DNA from 2 places in the Paenibacillus sp. S-38 genome. Region 2 is predicted to be linked to the other one. Evidence: predicted binding sites of a transcription regulator. Region 2 holds the regulator's gene; the other holds the start of a gene.
The links. Region 2 encodes LexA, which represses DNA repair genes until DNA is damaged. Its sites were predicted from a motif close to CGAACATATGTTCG; they were not measured.
Positions count from the first base shown of each region.

Region 1: ACP26L_RS24515 (DNA polymerase IV) is a predicted target of LexA. The motif match lies at 6,508-6,521, and genes of this name have one in related genera.

Region 1 is NZ_CP187970.1:5,572,295-5,584,424, reverse strand. It holds gene ACP26L_RS24545 (DegV family protein) at 1-237, shown strand, start outside; gene recG (ATP-dependent DNA helicase RecG) at 242-2,293, shown strand; gene ACP26L_RS24535 (stage VI sporulation protein F) at 2,395-2,682, shown strand; gene ACP26L_RS24530 (TetR/AcrR family transcriptional regulator) at 2,853-3,443, shown strand; gene ACP26L_RS24525 (MBL fold metallo-hydrolase) at 4,109-4,789, shown strand; gene ACP26L_RS24520 (right-handed parallel beta-helix repeat-containing protein) at 4,966-6,285, shown strand; gene ACP26L_RS24515 (DNA polymerase IV) at 6,574-7,827, shown strand; gene ACP26L_RS24510 (hypothetical protein) at 7,824-8,321, shown strand; gene ACP26L_RS24505 (hypothetical protein) at 8,318-8,542, opposite strand; gene ACP26L_RS24500 (hypothetical protein) at 8,920-9,819, shown strand; gene uxaC (glucuronate isomerase) at 10,102-11,508, shown strand; gene ACP26L_RS24490 (hypothetical protein) at 11,972-12,130, shown strand, end outside.
Region 2 is NZ_CP187970.1:3,326,671-3,338,800, forward strand. It holds gene ACP26L_RS15330 (HAD family hydrolase) at 1-240, shown strand, start outside; gene ACP26L_RS15335 (AAA family ATPase) at 377-1,372, shown strand; gene hflX (GTPase HflX) at 1,369-2,700, shown strand; gene ACP26L_RS15345 (aminotransferase class I/II-fold pyridoxal phosphate-dependent enzyme) at 2,693-3,949, shown strand; gene ACP26L_RS15350 (MerR family transcriptional regulator) at 4,078-4,491, shown strand; gene glnA (type I glutamate--ammonia ligase) at 4,611-5,948, shown strand; gene lexA (transcriptional repressor LexA) at 6,131-6,751, opposite strand; gene ACP26L_RS15365 (LysM peptidoglycan-binding domain-containing protein) at 7,032-7,289, shown strand; gene ACP26L_RS15370 (DUF896 domain-containing protein) at 7,438-7,641, shown strand; gene ACP26L_RS15375 (aldo/keto reductase) at 7,659-8,660, shown strand; gene ACP26L_RS15380 (hypothetical protein) at 8,693-9,190, shown strand; gene ACP26L_RS15385 (HAD family hydrolase) at 9,309-10,103, shown strand; gene ACP26L_RS15390 (1,2-dihydroxy-3-keto-5-methylthiopentene dioxygenase) at 10,245-10,787, opposite strand; gene metH (methionine synthase) at 11,093-12,130, shown strand, end outside.

The DNA of each region.
Region 1 (12,130 bases), 2.2 Mb from region 2:
GTGCGGGGGCAGAAAAAGGCGATGAGCCGCATTGTGGAGCTCATTCGTGAAGACCTCGGGGGCCGGCCTTTCCGGCTGATTCCCGGCTATACGACGAACAAGGAGACGGCGGCGGAGCTTCAGTCGCAGATCTCGCAGCATTTTGATGTAACCGAAGTGCGGTATGGACCGATCGGTCCGGTTATCGGCACCCATGTAGGACCAGGAACCGTAGCGGCGTTCGTCTTTCCGCGGTAGAACCATGCTGGATCTGTATTCCCTTCCGGTTACGAAAGTGTCCGGCGTCAAAGGCAAGAAGCCTGAAGAGCTGCTCGGCCTCGGTATTTCGAGTGTCGGGCAGCTTCTCGATTATTATCCTTTCCGCTACGAGGATTACACGCTTCGCGATTTGACGCAGGTCAAGGACGGAGACAAGATTACGGTGCAGGGCACGATTGTCGGTGTCCCTCTCGTGCAGATGTACGGGCGGACCAAATCGAGGCTCACCTGCAAGGTTGTCGTCGACCCCTTGTTCGTGACGGCCGTCTGGTTCAACCGGCACTATCTGCGGGACAAGCTGACGGCGGGCGCCGAGGTGGTGTTGACGGGCAAATGGGATCAAAAGCGGCTGCAGCTGACCGTGACGGAGGTGGAGTTCCCGGGACAGGGAACCTCCCAGATCGGGACGCTTCAGCCGGTCTATTCCCTGACGGCGGCCCTGACACAGAAGTGGTTCCGCCAGACGTTGAAGCAGACGCTGGTGCAGTACGGCGAGATGATCCCCGAAGTGCTGCCGCAGGAGCTGCTGAACAAGTATGGTCTGCTGCCGCGCAAGCAGGCGGTGACGCTGCTGCACCTGCCGGGGAACATGGAGCAGGGGCAGCGGGCGAGACGCCGGATGGTGTACGAGGAGCTGTTCCTCTTCCAGCTGAAGATGCAGGCGTACCGCGCGCTGAACCATGAGCGGGCGGACGGGGTCGCGCATCCCGTCGATCTGCCCGCCGTGCGGGCCTTCGTACGCTCTCTGCCGTTCACGCTGACCGACTCGCAGAAGAACGTGCTCGCGGAGATCCTGCAGGACCTGCAGCATCCGCACTGCATGAACCGGCTGCTGCAGGGGGATGTCGGCGCCGGCAAGACGGTCGTGGCCGCCTCGGCGCTGTTCGCCGTCGTCAAGGCGGGCTACCAGGGCGCGCTCATGGTGCCGACCGAGATTCTGGCCGAGCAGCACAAGCGCTCGCTCGACCGGCTGTTCGAGCCGTACGGCATCCAGACCGCGCTGCTGACGGGCAGCCTTACCGACCGCCAGCGGCGGGAGGTTCTCGCCTCCCTGCAGATGGGGATGATCGACGTCGTCGTCGGCACCCATGCGCTCATCCAGGAGGACGTGTTCTTCCGGCGGCTGGGCCTTGTCGTTACCGACGAGCAGCACCGCTTCGGGGTCAACCAGCGCAGCATCCTGCGGCGCAAAGGGATGAACCCCGACGTGCTGACGATGACGGCGACGCCGATTCCGCGCACGCTGGCCATCACGGCCTTCGGCGATATGGACGTCTCGACGCTGCGCGAGCTGCCGAAGGGGCGCAAGCCGATCAAGACGTATGCGGTGACTCACGGCATGCTGGAGCGCGTGCTCGGCTTCATCCGCCGCGAGGTGGCCGCCGGGCGCCAGGCCTACGTGATCTGCCCGCTCATCGAGGAGTCGGAGAAGCTCGACGTGCAGAATGCGATTGACGTGCATGCCCAGCTCCAGTTCGAGTTTCCGGACTACAAGGTCGGCCTGCTCCACGGGCGGATGACGCCCGGCGAGAAGGACGAGGTGATGCGGGAGTTCAGCGCGGGCCGGGTGCACGTGCTCGTCTCCACGACCGTCATCGAGGTCGGTGTCGATGTGCCGAACGCGACGCTGATGGTCGTGTACGATGCCGACCGTTTCGGCCTCTCGCAGCTGCACCAGCTGCGCGGGCGCGTAGGCCGGGGCGAGCACCAGTCGTACTGCGTGCTCATCGCCGATCCGAAGAACGAGGTCGGCAAGGAGCGCATGAAGGCGATGACCGATACGAATGACGGCTTCGAGATCGCAAGGAGGGACCTGGAGCTTAGAGGCCCAGGGGACTTCTTCGGCACGAAGCAGAGCGGGGTGCCGGATTTCCGGCTCGCCGATATGGTCACGGACTTCGAAGTCATGGAGCAGGCGCGCGACGATGCTGCGGAGCTTGTGAAGCGGCCGGAGTTCTGGACCGGCACCGCGTATACCCCGCTGAGGGAGTTCCTCCAGCGGGAGCAGATTCTGAGCAGCGAGATGTTGGACTAATTTATACGCTAAGAGTCAACATGGCCGGGCCCTCCGTCATAAACTTACTGTGGGATCAAGTCAGACCAAGCACAGGAAGGATAATAACGGAGGTGCAGGGCATGAGCTATACGAAGCACGGCTTCGATCCGGCCCAGGTGGAGCGGATCAAGTTCAAGATGAAGAACCCGGAGACAAAGGAACGCGTCAAAATGATTTTGCAGGGCGTCAGCAAATACGACCTGCAGGACCGGGCGAAGGTACGCCGTTTCGTCGGCCTGCTGACGAAGACGCTCGGGGAGAGGGTCACCGAGCAGCAGACCGAGCATCTCGTGAATTTCGTCATCAGCCAGAAGATCGATCCGAGCAATACATTTCATCTGATCAAATTGTGGAGCATGTTCCGCTGAGGCGGAGCGTGCTTTTTTTTACAAGATAAGGCTCGATTCGGTACTGCCTCAAAGGACGGGAAGCCGCCCTATTCCGGGGGAAGGGAGGGGGCCAAAGGCGGCTTGCCAAGAGGGTCAGCTTGCGGTATGATCTATTATATACCGATCAGTACATAATGGGGGCGTGAAGGATGGCACGGCCAAGGGAGTTTGATGAGGAGCAGGCGCTTGGAGCGGCTCTCGAGGTGTTCTGGGATCTCGGCTATGAGGCGGCTTCGCTGAGCGATCTCACGGAGCGGATGGGCATCAACCGGCCGAGTCTGTACGCCGTGTTCGGAGGCAAGAGGCAGCTTTTCCTCCGGTGCCTGAACCTGTACCAGGAGAACTACTATGAGGGGATTCGGCAGCTTGCAGCACGAGGCGGGCCGGGCCTCGGAGGTCTCCTTGCGGTGTTCCGGCAGGTGGTGGAGATGGGCCTCGATCCCCGGGCGCGCCGCGGCTGCCTGTTCGTGAACACGATGGCCGAGCTGGCCGGACGGGATGCGGAGCTGGCACAGGACGCTCTGCGCTTTCAGGAGCGCCTCGCCGGCCTGTTCGCCGGCGTGCTGGGCGAGGCGGTGGAGCGCGGGGAGCTTCCTGCGGACACGAAGATCAGGGCGAACGCCCGCTTCCTGACGATGGCGCTCGGCGGCTTCTCGCTGCTCCTGAAGAGCGGTCCGCCGCAGGAGGTGCTCGAGGATGCGGTGGAGCGGACGCTCGCGGCGGTAACCGGCGGGGCGTGAGGGGGATGGGAGCATCAGGACCAGGCCGGAGATCTTCGGGGGCCTGGCCTGTAAGGGAAGTGCTTTTGCGAAGTAGAGACGTTCATGGGGGAGTTGTCCATGAAATAGCGGAAGTACGATGCGTAATTTCCCTTGCTGCCGGTGCACTTTTGAAAATAGAGGAACGCGGATGCGCTATTCGTGAGATCAAAGCGGTTTCCGGGCTTATCGGCGCCACATAAGGTATTTGAGTTCCGCTATTCACCGGGAAATAACGGGAAATACCTCCATAAGATACTGGAGTTCCGCTATCTTGGATCCACCCGTAACCGTGAAGGGCATCGCCTTCCGCAGCAGGAGGGCTTCCCGAACATTTTCTGAACATCATAGGCTCCGACGCCGGTTCCCGTCTGAGGGGCGTTCAACATATCACTCACGAAAAACGCTTGAATCGCCCACGGGTGATCCCGGCACCTCGGGGTGATCCAGCCGCACCTTCCGATACGGGTCCTCCCTCACGATCAACCTTCTGCCCGCATACAGCGCACCCCTACGGCCCATAAACGGACTCATAGCTTCGGCGGGAGGCAGGACGGCTTCACATCGTCTACGCATGTGTTGTTTTCGCTCCCCTTTGTATGCCCAATTATGTATCGATCAGTACAAAATGGAGAGGTGGAAAAAGCATGAAACTGCAGCAGCTGACCCCGCATGTATGGGGCGGATCCGTATGGCTTCCCGTTCCGGTGATGATCTGGTTCGCAAGGGAGAAGGAAGGCATTACGATCGTGGACGGGGGGGTTCTGCCGATGTGGGAGGGGGTGCGCAGGGCGCTCCGGGAGACATTCGCAGGCCTGCCGCTGCGGCGTGTGCTGCTGACGCACGGCCATCAGGATCACATCGGGATCCTTCCGCCGCTCATGGACGCCTATCCCGAGGTGCCGATCGTCGTTCACCGCGAAGAGATTCCGTTCCTGACGGGGAGCCGGTCTTACCGTTCCCTGAGGGAAGGAGTCTGGGCCCGCTATGCTCCGCCGGTGCCGGAGGAGAAGCTGACGGCTCTGCGCCTGGAAGCGTCGTACGCAGGCCTGCAGCCTTATTGGACGCCGGGGCACAGTCCGGGGCATACAGTGTTCTATCACGAAGCGGATGACATTCTATTGGCCGGGGATCTGTTCACCCGCTATTTCGGCCGGCTGCAGCGTCCTATTGCCGGGTTCACGGCCGATATGGAGCTGTCGCTGAGCAGCGGGAGCATCCTCGAAGAGCTGAAGCCGAAGTACACGGCCTCCGCCCACCTGGGCGTTACGCGTGATGCCCATCTGCAGTATTCCCGGCTTCTTCCCCCGCTTCTTTCCGGACGGTAAATTCATGCAGCGCCCCTTCTCCGGTATGCCCCGGCCGGGTCTCTATGATAGAATACGAGATATAGACCGCAAGGAGAGACTGTCAATCAAGACTGCATGCAAGAGTCAGCAGGATGACCATACAACAAAACGATAGAGCCCCGTGACCCGGGGCCAAGATGGGTGGGGGATCGGCAATGTCGGAGAAGGATTCGCAATCGCATGACAAACAAGCGCTGTCGCGGCGCAAGCTGCTGACGGTGATGGGAACCGCCGCGGCCGGCTGGATGCTGGCCGGCACGCCGCGGGTCGGAGCGGCCGCCGCCCCGGCCGTGGTGAGCGAGACGCCGCTGTGGCTGAACGTCAAGGCCTACGGTGCCCAGGGGAACGGGTTCCAGGACGATCTGTCCGCTTTCCGTTCAGCGGTGGAAGCGGCGAACCGCGCGGGAGGCGGAGTCGTGTACGTGCCTCCGGGCAGGTATATGCTGTCGGGGCCGGTCACGCTCGGCTCGAAGATCCGTCTGGTCGGCGACGGACCTGAAGCTTCGGTACTCAAGGGCATGAGATACGCCCTTCCGCTCGTGAGCGCATCGGGCGCGGAGCATGTTGCGGTGGAGGGGATCGGCTTCGAGGGCGTCGGCACCCTGACGGAGGCCGCTTCGTTCGAGGCGGCGGAGAAGGGGATTCACTTGTCGGACTGTGAGGACGTACGGATCGAGAACTGCACGTTCGCTTCGATCCCGAACGGCATGTGGCTTGTGGACAGCCGCCATGTGACAGTGCAGGGCTGCTCCTTCGATACGATTCTGTCCTCGAACAGCTTCTACGAAGGGTATGGCATCGCCGCGGAAGGCGGCGCCCATCTGCAGATCCGCGCCAACCGGTTCCGCGGGCTGAAGAAGCCGGGCGTATACCTGTATGCCGGCTGTTCGACCAGTACCGTGGACGGCAATCTGCTTGAGGAGAGCGCCGATGCTTTCATCGTGCTGTCTTCCTCGAGCAAAGCCTGCACGCATAACAGGATCACGGATAACACCGTCTCGGCCGCGGGCCTGGCGAAGGACCGTTCGTCGTGCAAGCAGGGGATCGTGCTGCGGGGCTACTGCGTGGACAACACGGTGACGGGCAACGACATCGCCCGGGCTTCGGAGGCCGGCATCGTGCTCGAGGGCGACGGCAAGTCGCTCGACGGCCGTCTGTCGGGAACGATTATTTCGGGCAACCGGATCGACTCGGTGCCGCGGGGCCTGGTGCTTGCCAACGCCGACGGCGCGGTCGTGACCGGCAACGTGGTCCGCAAGGCCGAGGTCGGCATCCTGCTCGAGCCGTCCGCTTCGGGCGATGGAGCGCGCTGCCGCTACAACCTTGTGTCGGGCAACATGCTCATGGCCTGCACCACGGCGGGCATCCGGCTGGCTGCCGGCTGCGAGGACACGGTCGTGTCCGGCAACAGCGGCGCAGGCAACGCGGAAGCCCTGGTCGTGCACGAGCAGGTGAAGGTACAGCCGGGCTTCTGATCGTAGGCTGTGGCAGCAGACGACTTCGCGTGGAGACCGCATCTGGCTGCTGTACTCGTAAAGTCTATTCCGCCGGAATGCCGCACATCGTGCGTGTTCACGGCTCTTTTCAGACAGCCCCATACCAGCCCTTGTTCCTTTCGGGAACAGGGGTTTTTGGCATGCGATTCCGGGAAGCAAGAACGAAAGAGAGCCCATTTGCAATTATTTCCTCTTGAAATGCGAATATTTGTTCGGTATCCTGTATACAATACATACGAACGTATATTCCCGTTTGGAGGGGTTTCTATGCAGCGTGTTATTCTGCTTGCAGATTGTCAGTCATTCTATGCCTCCGTCGAGAAAGCGGCTCATCCCGAATACAAGGACCGGCCCGTCGTAGTGGCGGGGGATCCGGCCCGCCGGTCCGGCATTATTCTCGCAGCCTGTCCCATTGCGAAGCAGTACGGGGTAACGACCGCCGAGCGGCTCGGGGAAGCGCTGGGCAAGTGCCCGGAGCTGATCGTGGTCCGGCCGCGGATGCAGACGTATATAGATGTTTCCATACAAATTACCGGTATCTACGAATCGTTTACAGACCTGGTTGAGCCGTTCTCCATCGATGAGCAGTTCCTCGATGTGACCGGTTCGCTTTCCTATTTCGGCTCGGCCGAGGAGATCGCCCGGCAGATCCAGCACAAGATTCAGGTGGAGACGAACGTATGGACCCGGGTCGGCATCGGACCGAACAAGATGCTGGCGAAGATGGCCACCGACATCTGGGCGAAGAAAAACGGCAGCGGTATCTTCACGCTGGACGAGGAGGGGCTGGAGCTTCTGTGGGAGCAGCCGGTGCAGAAAATGTACGGCGTCGGCTCGCGGATGGCCGCGCATTTTGCCCGGATGAACATCCATACGATCGGCGATATCGCGAAGCTGCCGCTCGCGGAGCTGAAGCGGCGGATGCGGGTGCGCTTCGGCAAGAACAGCGACATCCAGGCCGAGCTGTATTGGCAGACGGCGAGGGGGATCGATCCGAGTCCCGTGCGTCCGCGCACCCTCTTCGACGACCAGCAGGCGCTGGGCCACCAGATGACCCTGCCGCGCGATTACGGCCGCAAGGAGGACATCGACGTGATCCTGCTCGAGCTCAGCGAGGAGGTGGGGCGGCGGTGCCGGGCCAAGGGGTACATGGGGCGGGTCGTCTCCGCGGGCGCCCGGGGGGCCGATTACGAGCGGGGAACGGGCTTCTACCGCCAGACGACCCTGCCCGACCCCACGAACATCACGAAGGAGATCTACGAATCGGCCCGGAGGCTGTTCCATCTCCACTGGGACGGCCAGCCGGTGCGGCGGATCGGTGTGACGCTGTCGGGGCTGTGCAGCGACAGCGAGTACCAGCTCACGCTCTTCGACAACAAGGAGAAGACCCGCAGGCTCGAGCGGGTGACCGATGCTATCAACAGCCGGTTCGGGCGCACGGCGCTCCTGCGCGCCTCCTCCAAGCTCGACTCCGCCCAGGCGCACGAGCGCAGCGCCAAGATCGGGGGGCATTATAAATGAGCAAGAAGCTGCAGGGCAACGGCCGTTGGGAATCTTCGCGGATGATGCTGCCGGAGCACCGGGCGCAGCTCATCGAGCGGCAGCGCATCCAGTCGGGGGAAGCGCCGGCGGTGCGGGCGCAGGTGCCGACCAGGCAGGAGCTCGAGCTCATCCGCGACTATACGCTGCTGCCGATGATGCTGACCATCGTGGAGAAGAACCGGATCCAGATGGAGCTCTCGACCGTATCCATGAAGCAGCTCTATGTGATCGCGCTGGACGCCCTCATGCGGCGGATTCACATGGACCTCGTGCTTGTCAAGAAGTCGCTGCGCGAGCACGGCATCAAGGTCTACGACGATGAGACGGTGGACAGCGCCGTTCACTACCGCTACGTCTGCCGCGGTTATGAGGACCGCCTGGCGATGACGCGGGATGTGGTGCGTTCGGAGATCAGCGTCAGGCTGGCGCGGTATGTGGGGGGCCTGTTCAAAAAGGACGACGGAGGCGTCTAGAAGGGGAGCCGGGCGGCCGCTGCCCGCGCGGTTCCTGCCGGGGTACGGTCTTCCAAGGACGGCGGGCGCTGTCCGCTGTGTACGCGGCGGCAGGGCGATGCGGCTGCCGCGCCGCAGGGGGGCTCCGGCCGGCTGCGGCGCGGGCGGTTCGCCGCCCGGTCCTGCGGTGAGCAGCCCAGCGGCAGGACATCCCGGACCGGAGCGCTAAGGAAGCCCCGCATACCGGTTGTCGCCGGCGAAGCCTGCGGAGGCCCCGCATGTCACTGACCAAGCCTGTGGAGGCTTCTCCTTGCCGCCTGAGCCTTGTACGCAGAGGCCGGGCGGTTCGCGGCCACCCTCCGCTCCGGTTCCCGGCGAGGGGGCAGCGGAGGAAGCACGCCTACCGCCCGGCGCCAAGCTCGGGCCCGGGCACACCGCCCCGGCTGCCAAGGCGGCTTGCTTCACCGTACAAGCTTTTCGGGGAAAGAGGATATCCTAAGCTTATCTTCGAAGACGCTTCCCAGAAAGGCTGCTGCACATGATCCATCTCCGTTTGTTTCCCGGTCTGTATACGCACGTGAAATGGTTCGTACCCCACGGCAAAGAGGCTCCCGTGCCGATGACCGAGGTGATAACGCCATCGTTTTTGTTCTGGCTCGGAGTGACCCTGGCCGGGCTGCTGCTCTCCGCCGTATTCAACGAGCCGCTCGAGAGGGTCCCCCTCATCCGCAGGGTCCATGCGGTCCTTGACCGCTGGAAGCCGTACGAGACGCTCATCCTGCGGATCGGCCTGGGGGCCGGACTGCTGCTGCAGCTCGTGACCGGAACGTATCTTGCTCCGGAGCTCGCCGCGGACGGCTACTGGGTCACGGTGCTGCTGATTATCGCCTTTGCCGGACTGCTCTACCGTAGAACTCTTGTCATCAGCGGCGCGGCGCTCGCCGTCCTGTACGTCCATGCACTGGCCGATTACGGCCTGTTCCACGCCCTGGACTACATGTTCTACGTCGGGATCGTCTACTATCTCCTCGTGGAGCAGACCCGGTGGCGGCCTACGGCCACGCCGGTGCTGTACCTGTTCACAGGGCTGTCTCTCGCCTGGGTGGGGCTGGAGAAGATGACGCTGCCCCAGCTCGCCTACGGGATTATGGAGGAATACCATATTCCGACCTTCGGATTCAGCATGGAGAATTTCGTGCTCATCAGCGCGTTCATCGAGCTGGGGCTGGCCTGGACGTTCATTGTCGGCATTCTAAACCGGTTCATCTCGATACTGGTGACCCTGGTGTTCATCACGACGACGACGGTGTTCGGATTCCGGGAGATCGTCGGCCATACGATCGTCCATACGCTGCTGATCATGTTCCTTATCGAAGGACAGGGAGTCTTTCGCTCGCCGTTTCAATTTCACCGCTCCCCGGTGCTGCGGTGCCTGTTCGTGCTCGTGAATTTCGTGGTGCTGCTCTTCGGCCTTATGGCGGTCTACATCGCGCTGGGCACGGCGGCCTCCCACTCCTAGATTCAGCCGTGCGCTCCTGCCGCACGGCTGTTTTTCATAAGTACCACAGCTGCTCGGAGCTAGGCAGCCTCATGCATGCAGTCTTTTGAAGACGGCGATCTCTTACAGGGGCTCAGCCGGCGAACTTTACCAGCGCCCATCGGAGGCGGAGCGGCAGGAAACGCAAGATAGGACGGGTTCGGAGCCAAAAGCACAAAAATGGTGTAGCAATTCCAGCGGGTTCAGGTTAACATAGAGGTATGTTGTTCACGTGAACATTAATAAGAAATGGGTGGAAATCACATGAAAAAGTTCCTTGACGAGAACTTCCTGCTTACGAATGAAACCGCTGTCCGCTTGTACCATGACTATGCCAAAGAAATGCCGATCATCGACTATCACTGCCACCTCAGCCCGCAGGAGATCTACGAGAACAAGACGTTCAAGAACATCACCGACGCTTGGCTGTACGGCGATCACTATAAGTGGAGAGCGATGCGCTCGAACGGCGCCGAGGAGAACCTCGTGACCGGCGGTGAGGGCACGACCGACTACGACCGCTTCCTGGCCTGGGCGAAGACGGTGCCGCACACGATCGGCAACCCGCTGTACCACTGGTCGCACCTGGAGCTGCAGCGCTTTTTCGGCGTCTCCGACCTCATCAACGAGAAGAGCGGTCCCGAGCTGTGGGAGAAGCTCAATGCCCAGATCAGCGGCGAAGGCTTCGGTGCCAGAGACCTCATCAAGAAATCGAACGTGCGCGTGATCTGTACGACGGACGACCCGACCGATTCGCTCGAATACCATGTCAAAATCAAGGATATTCCGGATTTCGACGTGCAGGTGCTGCCTTCGTTCCGTCCGGACAAGGGCCTCGAGATCAACCGTCCGACATTCCTGCCTTGGGTGCAGAAGCTGGCGGAAGTCTCCGGCCAGTCCGTGAACGATTATGACGGCCTGCTCTCGGCGCTCGAATCCCGCGTCCGCTTCTTCCACTCCGTAGGCGGCAAGGTCTCCGACCACGCCCTCGACTACGTAGCGTATGCCGAGACGACGAAGGAAGAAGCGGCCGGCATCTTCGCCAAGGCGCTCCGCGGAGAAGCCGTATCGCTTGAGGAAGAGAAGAAGTACAAGACGTACACGCTCGTGTTCCTCGGCAAGCTGTACGCCGAGCTCGGCTGGGCGATGCAGCTGCACATCAACGCCCACCGCAACAACAATGCCCGTCTGATGGGCAAGCTCGGTCCGGACACCGGCTTCGACTCCATCAATGACAGCGACATTGCGCAGCCGCTCGTAAGACTGCTCGATGCGCTCGACAGTGAAGATGCGCTGCCGAAGACGATTCTGTACTCCTTGAACCCGAAGGACAACTATGTTCTCGGTACGATCATCGGCAGCTTCCAGGGCGGCGGCGTACCGGGCAAGATCCAGTTCGGCTCGGCGTGGTGGTTCAACGATACGAAGGACGGCATGATAGACCAGATGAAGGCGCTGGCGAACCTCGGCCTGCTGAGCCGCTTCGTCGGCATGCTGACGGACTCCCGCAGCTTCCTCTCGTACACGCGCCACGAGTATTTCCGCCGCATTCTGTGCAACCTGATCGGCGAGTGGGTGGAGAACGGCGAAGCGCCGGACGACCTGGAGCTGCTCGGCACGATGGTGCAGAACATCTCGTACAACAATGCCAAGAACTACTTCGGTTTCTAATCGGGCGTGAAGCCCTCGGACGGCGGTTGTCCGCCGGGTTTGGATGAAGGCGTGCTTCCTTACGGGAGGCACGCTTTTTATTCTGACGAGACGGGAGACCGGGACTGCACGGATTGCGCGTGAGGGGTCTGTGAGCTGCCCTGCCGAACAGGGACTGTCTTCATGGACAGCCAAGGGGATGATCCTTGAATTTCCCCAAAGGAGCTCACCCGCGCAGACGTTCCTTTCCGGCATCGCTCCTGATTCATAAACGCACCGTCCTAAGGGGAGGGCGGCACAGCCGTTCACCTCCTGCACAGCACGGCCTTACGGGCCGGGAGCGAGGGGGACGGATAGGCCCTTGATGTCGAATGCGGACGACAAGCTTGGAGGGCCCGGCTGGAAAAAACGCAACTTTTTGCGGCAACCGTGCGTATTGGTAGGTGTGGTAAGGGAGCGATATGGCGAAAGGAGCGGAGGGACAGTGGTCCGATTGGAGTATCGGTTGTACGAGGAAGGCAGCCGGACGTTCCCCGTGCTGTACTACTATGACCGGATCGGCCGGGATGAAGCGGCGCTGCGGTTTGCCTGCGATTACTTCGTCAAGGACGGCCGCGTGTATGAGAAAAGCTCGTGTGCGGTG
Region 2 (12,130 bases):
CTTGAGGGACTCGGTGTGCCTGCAGGCGCTGCCGTTGCTTTTGAGGACTCGCCCAATGGGGCGCTTGCGGCTAAGCGGGCCGGCTTGTTCTGCGTCACGGTTCCGAATGAGACTACAAGGGCGCTGCCATTCGGCGCGCATGACCTTCGTCTCACTTCGATGGCGGATATGTCTCTAATGGAGGTTATCGCGCGACTGGAGGCTCAGAGCGGACAGGGCGGCAGTACGAAGATTGGCTGAGATGAACGGGTTGAGGCGCTTTTTGATTTTGGCGGCGGGGCCGATTACAATGGACACAAAGAATTAAGTCACAATCCGTCCCTCATGTGCGTATACATTAACACTTGAACCATGACGAGAATGGAGAGTGAAGCACATGAGCGGCCCAACGCAGCCAGGATCGGACGGAATTCAGATTACGAAGAATGCGCGGCAGATCTCGGTCGTTCTGCGCAGCCCGGAGCCGGCTGCCGCGCTGGCGGCCGCCGCGCCGAGGTTTCAAGGCAAGCCGCTGACCCAGCAGGGCCAGTTCGGCGAGATTATGAAGGAGCTCGACAAGATGGTGGGCCTCGACCACGTCAAAGAGCTGGTATTCGAAATTTATGCGCTGTTACGTGTGGCCAGCATGCGGGCGGAAGCAGGCTTGACGGCAAACACGCAGGTCTATCATATGGTATTCCGCGGGAACCCGGGGACGGGCAAGACGACGGTCGCCCGCCTGATTGCCAAGCTGATGCAGACGATGGGGGTGCTCACCAAGGGACACCTGATTGAAGTGGAAAGGGCGGACCTTGTGGGCGAATATATCGGCCATACGGCACTGAAGACGAGGGAGCTCGTCAAGAAGGCGATGGGCGGCATCCTGTTCATCGACGAAGCGTACAGCCTGGCCCGCGGCGGTGAGAAAGATTTCGGCAAAGAAGCCATCGATACGCTCGTCAAGGCGATGGAAGATCACAAAAACGGATTTATCCTAATCTTAGCCGGGTATTCAGAAGAGATGGAACTTTTCCTGCAAACCAATCCCGGACTGCCTTCCCGGTTTCCGATCCAGCTCGATTTTCCGGATTATACGGTGGACCAGCTGATGGAGATCGCCGAAGGGATGATCAAGGAACGGGAATATTCGCTGACCCCGGCCACGGAGGCGCGGATCCGGCAGCAGATCATGTTCGAGAAGGGGCAGATGGACATCGCCTTCAGCAATGCGCGCTACGTCCGCAACCTGATCGAGAAGGCGCTGCGCAGCCATGCCGTGCGGCTGCTCAACCAGACGAACATGCAGCCGTCGAAGCAGGATCTGATGGTCATCCGCCCGGAAGATGTGAAAACGGAGCGCAGGACAGCAAAGGAGAGTATGAGATTTCCATGAGACAAACGACGCATGAAGTAACAACGGAATTGGATGATCGTGCGATCCTCGTTTCCCTTGTCACGCAGGAGCAAAAAAGGCAGGATGCCTACGATCCGGAATACTCGCTTGCAGAGCTCATCGCCCTGGCCGAAACGGCTCAGGTGGAGGTGCTCGGCACGCTGACGCAAAATAAGGAGTATGCCGACTCCAAGTGGTTTATCGGCAAAGGTAAGGCGGAAGAGCTGAAGGAGATGCTTCTGGAGACCGGCGCCAATACGGCGATCTTCGATCAGGAGCTCTCCGGCGCACAGGTGCGCAACCTGGAGACGTATCTCGACGTCAAAATCATCGACCGCACACAGCTTATTCTGGATATCTTTGCACAGCGCGCACGCACGCGCGAGGGGATTATCCAGGTCGAGCTCGCCCAGCTGAGCTACCTGCTGCCGCGGCTCTCCGGCCACGGCAAGAACCTGTCCCGTCTCGGGGGCGGAATCGGTACCCGGGGTCCGGGTGAGACGAAGCTCGAGACGGACCGCCGGCATATCCGCGACCGCATTGCGGAGCTGAAGCGCCAGCTGGCCGAGACCGTACGCCACCGCACGCTGCACCGCGAGCGCCGCAAGAAGTCCGGCGTGTTCCAGGTCGCGCTGGTCGGCTACACGAACGCCGGCAAATCGACGCTTCTCCGCCAGCTGACCGCGGCGGACGTCTACGTCGAGAACCAGCTGTTCGCCACGCTGGACCCGACTTCCCGCCAGCTCAAGCTGCCAAACGGTGTAGAGATTGTGCTGACGGACACGGTCGGTTTTATCCAGAATCTGCCGCATGATCTCGTTGCAGCTTTCCGCGCGACCCTTGAGGAAGCGAACGAAGCGGATCTCATCCTGCACGTGGTGGACAGCTCGACCGAAATGATGCCGATCCAGATGCGGGTCGTGGATCAGGTGCTCGAGGAGCTCGGAGCGCACGGCAAGGACCGCGTAACGATATTCAACAAAATCGATCTCCTGTCCCCGTCCCAAGCGGACATGCTGACGACGGAAGGGGAGTTCCTGCGGGTTTCGGCCTACAATGAAGGGGATTTGAAGCGGCTGGTGGATACGCTGGAAGCCCATTTGGCCGGGGACAGCAAGACCTACCGCATTCCGGCGGACAAAGGGGAGATGATCTCGCTGGTCTACCGTGTCGGCGAGGTGCTTGAGAACGACGTGGACGGTGATGATATGCTGATGACCGTCCGTGTGAACAGTAAGGAATACGACAAAATTGGCTACATGCTTGCTGCATACGACCAGTCGCAGCAGGCGCAGGGAGACAGAGGAGAGAATACGGAGCATGTTTAAGGAGCAGGTGCTCCGCCTGATGGACCGGGCGGAGGAGCAGATACAGGGGAAGCTGAAAGAGATTGACGGGATCATCGACCGCAACCAGTGGAAGGTGATCTCCGCTTTTCAAAAACACAAGGTCAGTGATTTTCATTTTGCCGGGTCGACAGGGTACGGTTATAATGACAGGGGCCGCGAAGTGCTGGATCTCGTGTATGCTGACGTGTTCGGCGCCGAGGCGGCACTGGTGCGGCCGCACTTCGTTTCGGGCACACACACCATCTCAACGGCGCTCTTCGGGGTGCTGAGGCCGGCTGACGGGCTGCTCATGATTACGGGACGGCCGTATGACACCCTGCACAAAGTTATTGGCAAGCCGGGTGATGGGCTTGGCTCGCTGCAGGATTTCGGCATCGGGTATGATGAGGTGCCCCTGCTGGAGGGCGGGAGGCCGGACTACAGCGAGATTGCCCGCCGCATTACACCGCAAACGAAGGTGATCGGTATCCAGCGCTCGCGCGGTTACTCCTGGAGACCCTCATTCACGGTGGAACAAATTGGCGAGATGGTCCATTTCGTGAAGGAAATCCGTTCGGACCTTATCGTGTTTGTGGACAACTGTTACGGTGAGTTTACTGAGCTGCAGGAGCCGACCCAGGTGGGTGCGGACCTTATTGCAGGCTCGCTGATCAAGAACCCCGGTGGGGGTCTTGCGGCATCCGGCGGATACATAGCAGGGAAGTCCAAGTATGTCGAGCTTGCTTCCTACCGCCTGACCGCTCCAGGCATTGGCGGGGAAGTGGGGGCGATGCTGGGGACCACCCGCTCGATCTACCAGGGGCTGTTCCTGGCACCGCATCTTGTCGGACAAGCCGTTAAGGGTTCGGTGTTCGCCGCTTCGGTCTTCGAACAGCTTGGCTTTGTCACGCATCCCCGCTGGCAGGACCCGCGCACGGATCTCATTCAGGCCATCCGTTTCTCCGGTCCTGAGCACCTGATCGCTTTCGTGCAAGGCATCCAGCAGGCCGCTGCGGTGGATTCGCACGTAGTGCCGGAGCCGTGGGACATGCCGGGTTATGAACACCCGGTAATCATGGCCGCAGGCACCTTTATCTCGGGCGGTTCGCTGGAGCTTTCGGCGGATGCGCCGATTCGTGAGCCGTATATCGCCTATATGCAGGGCGGGCTTACCTATTCCCACTGCAAGATGGGCGTGCTGACGGCCCTGCAGAACATGATCGACCGGGGCTTACTGCCGGAAATTTGACAATCGGTCAAAAAAGCGTTTTCTGTAATTTATGCTGACATATGGCATAAACCTAACACAACTTGACACGTTTCACTCCTAAGGTTACAATAGCGGTAAGGTTCCTTCAGCGTTTAGGAGTGATAGGCATGACTGATGAAATACGCAGAAATATGGCGCTTTTTCCGATTGGCATTGTAATGAAGCTGACCGATCTCACCGCCAGACAGATTCGCTATTATGAGCAGCACGAATTGATTATCCCGGCACGCACCGGCGGCAACCAGCGGCTTTATTCCTTCAATGACGTCGAGCGTTTGCTGGAAATTAAAGACTTGATCGAGAAAGGCGTCAACATTGCCGGGATCAAGCAGGTTCTCCTTCCGGTTGACAAGGATTCGGAGGATGCAACCATTCTCAATGAGCAAACGGAAGTCAAGCGTCGGGAGCTCACCGACTCTCAGCTTCACAAAATGCTGAAGCAGCAGCTGCTCGGCGGGGGCAAGCGTCCGAACCAGGTATCATTGATTCAAGGCGAACTCTCGCGCTTTTTCCGCAAGTAAAACGTTCGGCCGGGGCAGCCGCGGTACCGCTTTCTTTTTCGGCTTCGGCCGCAAGGGGTGCCCGGTTACTCCGTTAATATGCATTCCCTGATACATAAGTCTAAGGAGGAGATTACACAGTGTCGGACAAGAACTTTACCAAAGAAGACATTCTGCGCATCGCCAAGGAACAGAACGTCCGCTTTATTCGTCTCCAATTCACGGATTTGCTCGGTACGATCAAGAACGTGGAGATTCCTGTAAGCCAACTGGAGAAGGCGCTGGACAACAAAATGATGTTCGACGGTTCGTCCATCGAAGGTTATGTGCGGATTGAAGAATCCGATATGTACTTATATCCCGATCTTAGTACTTGGGTCGTGTTCCCATGGGTTACGACAGACCGTGTAGCCCGTTTGATCTGTGATATCTACCTGCCGGACGGCCGCCCGTTCCCGGGTGACCCGCGCGGCATTCTGAAAGCGGCGCTGAAGGAAGCCGAAGAGATGGGTTACACGTCCATGAACGTAGGGCCTGAGCCGGAGTTCTTCCTGTTCAAGACCGACGAGAAGGGCAACCCGACGATGGAACTTAACGACCAGGGCGGTTACTTCGACCTGGCGCCTACGGACCTCGGCGAGAACTGCCGACGCGAGATCGTGCTGACGCTCGAGGAGATGGGCTTCGAGATCGAAGCGTCCCACCACGAAGTGGCTCCGGGCCAGCATGAGATCGACTTCAAATACGCCGATGCGATCAAAGCGGCCGACCAGATCCAGACCTTCAAGCTCGTGGTCAAGACGGTGGCCCGCCAGCATGGGCTGCATGCGACGTTCATGCCGAAGCCGCTGTTCGGCGTGAACGGATCCGGCATGCACTGCCACCAGTCGCTGTTCCGCGGTAATGAGAACGCGTTCTACGACGAGAGCGACAAGCTCGGTCTGAGCACGGTGGCCCGCCAGTACATGGCCGGCATTCTGAAGCATGCGCGCTCCTTCGCGGCGATCACGAACCCGACCGTGAACTCGTATAAGCGTTTGGTACCTGGTTACGAGGCACCTTGTTATGTGGCCTGGTCGGCGAGCAACCGCTCCCCGATGATCCGTATACCGGCTTCCCGCGGCCTCAGTACGCGTGTTGAAGTGCGCAACCCCGATCCGGCTGCGAACCCTTATCTCGCGCTGGCGGTCATGCTCAAAGCGGGCCTCGACGGCATCAAGCACAAGATGCAGCTGCCGCCTCCGACAGACCGCAACATCTATGTGATGACCGAAGATGAGCGCGAAGAGCAGGGCATTCCAAGCCTGCCGCTGAACCTGAAGCAGGCGCTTGATGAAATGCTTCGTGATGATGTCATCTGCGATGCGCTCGGCGATCACGCGCTGGCTCACTTCTACGAGCTCAAAGAGATCGAGTGGGACATCTACCGCACCCAAGTTCACGCTTGGGAGCGCGAGCAGTATCTGACACTGTACTAGAACTAAGACAGGCCGTTTGTCCTCCGGGAATTCCCGAAGGATGAACGGCCTTTTTGTTGTTGTTTTGAGGAAAGGGTCCCCTATTGGATTTCTTAGCAGGTAAGATGTTGAGGGCCGCTGCGTTCGAACACAGGGCAAAAAAAATCCGGACACGGCAGGGTGCCGTTCCGGAAGGGGGGCGATCAGTGAATGTTGCGGAATACGCCGATAACTTTGCCGAGGATCGTTACATTCTTAAGCCGGAGAGGCTCCATGGTGGGATTCTCGGGCTGGAGACGGATGTGATCGCGCTCCTTATAGAATGTCTTCACCGTGGCTTCGTCATCCTCAGTCATGGCCACGACAATCTCGCCGTTCGATGCAGTCTGCTGCTGGCGGACGATTACGAAATCGCCGTTGTGAATGCCCGCTTCGATCATACTCTCACCGATAACACTGAGCATGAACACGTTGTTGTCGCCGACATAATGGCTCGGTAGAGGGAAGTAATCCTCAATGTTCTCCGTTGCTGTGATCGGTACGCCAGCGGTAACCCGCCCGATCAGAGGTACATGGGCGACCGATACGGCATAGGCGCCGTCACCGAGAGAACCGTCGAGAATCTCGATGGCGCGGGGCTTGGTCGGGTCGCGGCGGATCAGTCCCTTCTTCTCAAGGCGTTCCAGATGGCCGTGTACAGTAGAGCTGGAGGCGAGTCCGACCGCTTCTCCGATCTCCCTGACGGAAGGGGGATAGCCCTTATCTTTGACTTCATTCTTAATAAACTCCAAGATTGCCTGCTGCCGGGAGGAGATCTTGCTCATGCCATATCACTCCAATTGTTGGTAATCGATTAGTAGAATTATAACACAGAACCGGAGTTCGTACAAACATTAGTTCGAGAAAACCCGTTGACACAAACGTTTGTTCGTGATAAATTGAATCCAGAACGAAAAGAGAACAAATGTTTGGGAGAGGATGTCGGTTATGGTACAGAACACTGCACTGATCGGACGGGCTTCTAATGAGAGTACATATCGCAGACGGGAGCATGCAGCCCGGTCTCAACATAATAATAAGCGAACATACGTACGCTATGCAACGATGGGATTCATTCTGGTTATGCTGCTCGCCCTTCTTGGGGGGCTTTCAGCCTCCCTGTCCGGTCAGGATGCTCACGCAGCCGGCACCTCTCCGGAAGAGCACGAATTCGTGTATGTGCACCAGGGAGATACACTTTGGGCGATTGCGTCTGAATTTGCACCGGATGACGATATCCGCGATTACATAGATAAGATGAAGAAGCTTAACGGATTGAAGTCTTCTTCCCTCCAGACAGGGCAGAAGCTGCTGCTTCCCTAACCGGCTCCTGGAGCCCTTTGGTTTCCTTCCGAACTCTTGACAATCCCTACTTGGAATGTCAAAGTATTAATGATACAAGCCTGCCCGCTGCAGTCGGGATCCGGAGCTGCAAGTGGTGCCTCGGCTTACCAATTTCGGGAGGAACGGCATGAGCGAATCGGAACATGATGTAAGGGTGAAGCGCATTAACGAACTGGCCCGCAAAGCGAAAGCGGAAGGTCTCACGGATGAAGAGATGGACGAACGCAACGAGCTTCGCCGTAAGTATATCGACTCTTTCAAATCCAACCTGCGTACGCAGCTTGAGAATATCAAGTTTGTCGACGAAGAAGAAGGCGAAGGAAAGAACTGAGAGGGGGAAGCTCGTTCATGGAATATCGTGTGCTTGGCAGAAGCGGCATCCTGGTATCCGAACTTTGTCTGGGTACGATGACGTTCGGGAATGCCACGAATGAGCAGGATTCGATCGAAATGATCCATCGGTTCTTGGAACGTGGGGGGAACTTCATCGATACGGCGAACGTTTACGTTGGCGGGAAGTCCGAAGAGATTGTCGGCAAGGCGATCCGCGAGAAGCGCAGCGAAGTGATTCTGGCAACCAAGGTTCGTTTCCCGACCAGTCAGAACATTAACCACGTAGGCCTCTCCCGTAAGCATATTCTCGATGGAGTGGAAGCAAGTCTACGCCGGTTGAATACGGACTATATCGATCTGTACCAGCTGCATGTGTGGGATCAGGTCACGCCGATCGAGGAGACGCTTCGTACCCTCGACGACCTCGTGTCCGCAGGTAAGGTACGGTATATCGGCTGCTCCAATTTCTTGGCTTATCAGCTGATGAAGTCTCTGTCGATCAGTGACTTTAACCGGTATGCGCGGTTTATTTCCATTCAGCCGCAGTACAGCCTGGTCTGCAGGACCATGGACAGAGAGATGATTCCTTTATGCCTGGAAGAGAACGTCGGGATCATCCCTTGGGCGCCGCTGGGGGGCGGATTCCTGACCGGCCGGTATGTCCGCGGTCAAGAACCAACGGAAGGAAGGCTGTCGGCCAAGGCGGGGGAGAGCCGCTGGGAGCTTCGGAATACCGAGAAGAACTTCCGCATTCTTGACGAGGTGGTTTCCGTAGCCGGAGAAGCGGAGAAGACACCCGCTCAGGTTGCCTTGAACTGGCTGATCCATAAGCCGGGCATTACTTCTCCGATCTTCGGAGCGAGTACTCTTGAGCAGTTCGAGGACAATATGGGAGCATTTGGCTGGCAGCTGTCTTCGGAACAGTGGACACGGCTGGACGAGGTCAGTGCCTTGGATGAAGAGTATCCGCAGCGCTTTATCGAGAAGTTCCGCCGGAAGAGTATAGATGAGAGATAAGGGGTTCGGATATGTCGCGTAAGTGGTCACGAATGGTTCGAAAGAACACCAAGGTAACAAATGTTCAGCGTAAGAAGAGCGGACAGGGGCTTATCTCGTCGGACAGTTCATCCGCCGATCAAGCTAAGACATTCCGGGGCCGCAGCTGGGTACTGCCTATGCTGCTTGTGGCTACCGGTGTTTTTTGCTTTATTGCGTTCCGGGGCCAGGCAGCCACGGATAACTTGTATTGGGTAACCGGGGCGAGCTATATCTTTCTTGCCTTCCTGATGTTTTGGGCACGGAGACCGTTCCTGCGCATCGGAGAACATGCGATCACATCCCGCCGCTTTGGGGGAGACCGCAGCCTGAAGGCGGATGATATTCAAGAGATTGCCGTGAACAAGGATTCGATCGTCATCTCCATGAAGGGCAAATCCGCCCGCTGGGCATTCTCACGGATCTACCATCAATTCCCTGTTGAGGAGACCCGGCCGCACTTGGTTGCATTTGCCCAGCGTCATGGCATTGCTCTGCAGCAGGAAGCCTAAGTCCGGGATGACGCATTTGTCTTCCAGGCTTAGCGTTTTGTGCCTTTTTCAATAGAGGCAACGATAAATTGATTGGATACAGAAGAGTTAACTTTATGGGGGAAAGAGGACTGTAGACATGGGAATCAAGGCTGTTCTGTTTGACTTGGACGATACGCTGCTGTGGGATGATCGCAGCGTGCAGGAGGCCTTCCGGGCTACCTGCGAAGAAGCAGCGCGAGTGACCGGTGTCGATCCGGTGAAGCTCGAGGAAGCGGTACGCAAAGAAGCCAGAGCTTTATATGAGTCGTACGAGACCTTCCCGTTCACCAAGATGATCGGGATCAATCCGTTCGAGGGACTCTGGGCAAACTTCACGAGCGGGGAGCAGGAAGAGTTCCGTAAGCTCGAGGCTCTTGCCCCCGGCTACCGGACAGCTTCCTGGACCCGTGGACTTCTCGCACTCGGGATCGATGACGCGGAGCTCGGATACCGTCTTGGCGAGCTGTTCCCTGCGGAACGGCGCAGCCGTCCGATCGTCTACGAAGAAACCTTCGAGGTGCTCGATTCCCTCAAGGGCCGCTACCAGCTTCTGCTGCTGACCAACGGATCGCCCGATCTCCAGAAGGAGAAGCTGGCCGGGGTGCCGCAGCTGGCTCCTTATTTCGATCATATCATCATCTCCGGCGAGTTCGGCCGGGGCAAGCCGAATCCGGCGATCTTTGAGCATGCGGTCAGCTTGCTTGGGATTAAACCGGATGAAGGACTGATGGTGGGCGATAAGCTTACGACCGATATCATGGGCTCGAATGCGATCGGCATGCGCAGCTTGTGGATCAACCGCCATGAACTTACACGCACCGACGAGATTATTCCTGTGCATGAGATCCGTTCCCTGCGAGACATCCAGCCGATTATCGATTCGATCGAGTAGCAGTGCACTTATTCATCGTCCTATCCAAAGCTTCGTCCACTCGGGCGAGGCTTTTTTCCTGTCGTTCGGCTGCAGAGCAAATCAAAAAGCCTCTGCCGAAGCAGAGGCTGATCTGTTACTCAGTGGTGCAAAATCGGCTTATTAAGCCTTTTGGAACGAAGGATCGTCGTAAGGATGAGCAATCCAGCCTTCCGTCTCGATGAAGAGGCGTACGGCTACGATCTTGCGGTTCTCCATCAAAGTGAAGAAATGGGCTTTATGCTCCGGTACGGAGATGACGTCGCCGGCTTCGAGTTCCACATCGAAGTAGCCTACATCGTCGGTGCCCTTGATGATGAAGATGCCCCGGCCAGCCGTAATGGCACGTACTTCATCTTCCGTGTGGGTGTGGACGGACTCAAACTTCTTCAGCAGTTCGTCCAGGTTGGGTGTGGCGTCCGAGAGTGCAATGACATCCCAGGTTTTGTAACCGCGGCGGCCTGCAAGATCACGGATTTCTTCGTCGAAGGTGGAGAGAATCTGTGCTTTTTCTTCGTCGCTCAGAATGAACTTCTCCTGGAGCTCGGCCGGAAGCTTCGCTGCATTCCAATGTTCGTACAGTACCTCTTGCTTATCTAAGAACGCTCTCACATTCTCTTCGCCGGAGATGCGCTCGTTCGTGTTGCGGATGCGGATTTCTGCCATGTCCATCCCTCTTTCTTCAGTTAATGTAAGTATAGATCAGGAAATCTTCTCTCCCTGTATTATAGTGGAATAGGGGGCTTCTGTCGATGATAAAACCGCATAAATCCGATAGGATATGATGAAAAGTTCGTGAAATCGGTTCATTCCTTCCTTTTCATTAAGGACGCTTTCTGATAAACTATGGGTTAAACTATGCGTGAAGGCCGTACAAGCGGCCTCAGCGGGTGCATTACTACAGAGAAATGCAGGACTGTCCTTCCGAGTCGTGAAGGAAGAGGACGGCAGGGGAAGGGGATCAAGCGGTAATGAACAAGCCATCACTGCAGGAGCAGCTGAAGAAAAAAATTATGATCCTGGATGGTGCGATGGGCACCATGATCCAGCAGGAGAATCTGACGGAGGCCGATTTCGGCAGCGAGGACCTTGACGGCTGTAATGAAATTCTCGTTGTTACCCGTCCGGATGTCATCCAGAAAATCCATGAAGCGTACTTTGCCGCCGGTGCGGATATGGTCGAAACAAATACGTTCGGCGCCACAAGCGTTGTTCTGGCGGAGTACGATCTGCAGGATCGCGCCCGGGAGCTGAACTTGGCCGCGGCCAAGCTGGCGATCGAAGCAGCCCATAAATACAGCACGCCGGAGTGGCCGCGCTACGTCGTCGGAGCCATGGGCCCAACGACCAAGACGCTGTCCGTTACGGGAGGCGTGACATTCGACGAGCTCGTCGAATCGTACCAGGAACAGGCCGAGGCCCTGATTGAAGCCGGCGTGGATGCCCTGCTGCTCGAGACCTCGCAGGATACGCTGAACGTGAAGGCGGGCTCCATCGGGATCCGCAATGCGTTCGACAAGCTGGGCGTGAAGCTCCCGCTCATGATCTCTGGCACGATCGAACCGATGGGAACGACGCTCGCGGGGCAGAACATCGAATCGTTCTATGTCTCGCTGGAGCACCTGAACCCGATCTCGTTCGGTCTCAACTGTGCCACCGGCCCGGAGTTCATGCGCGATCATATCCGTACCCTCTCGGAGATTGCAGGTACTGCCGTGTCCTGTTACCCGAACGCCGGATTGCCGGATGAGAACGGCAAGTACCATGAGTCACCGGAATCGCTGGCCATGAAGCTCGCGGGCTTCGCCGAGCAGGGCTGGCTGAACATTGCCGGCGGCTGCTGCGGTACGACGCCGGATCACATCCGGGCCATGGCGGAGACACTGGGCAAGTACGAGCCGCGCAAGCAGGACGGGGTTCACCCGCCGGCCATCTCGGGGATCGAAACCGTCTATGTAGAGCCGGACAACCGGCCGATTATGGTCGGGGAGCGGACGAACATCTCCGGC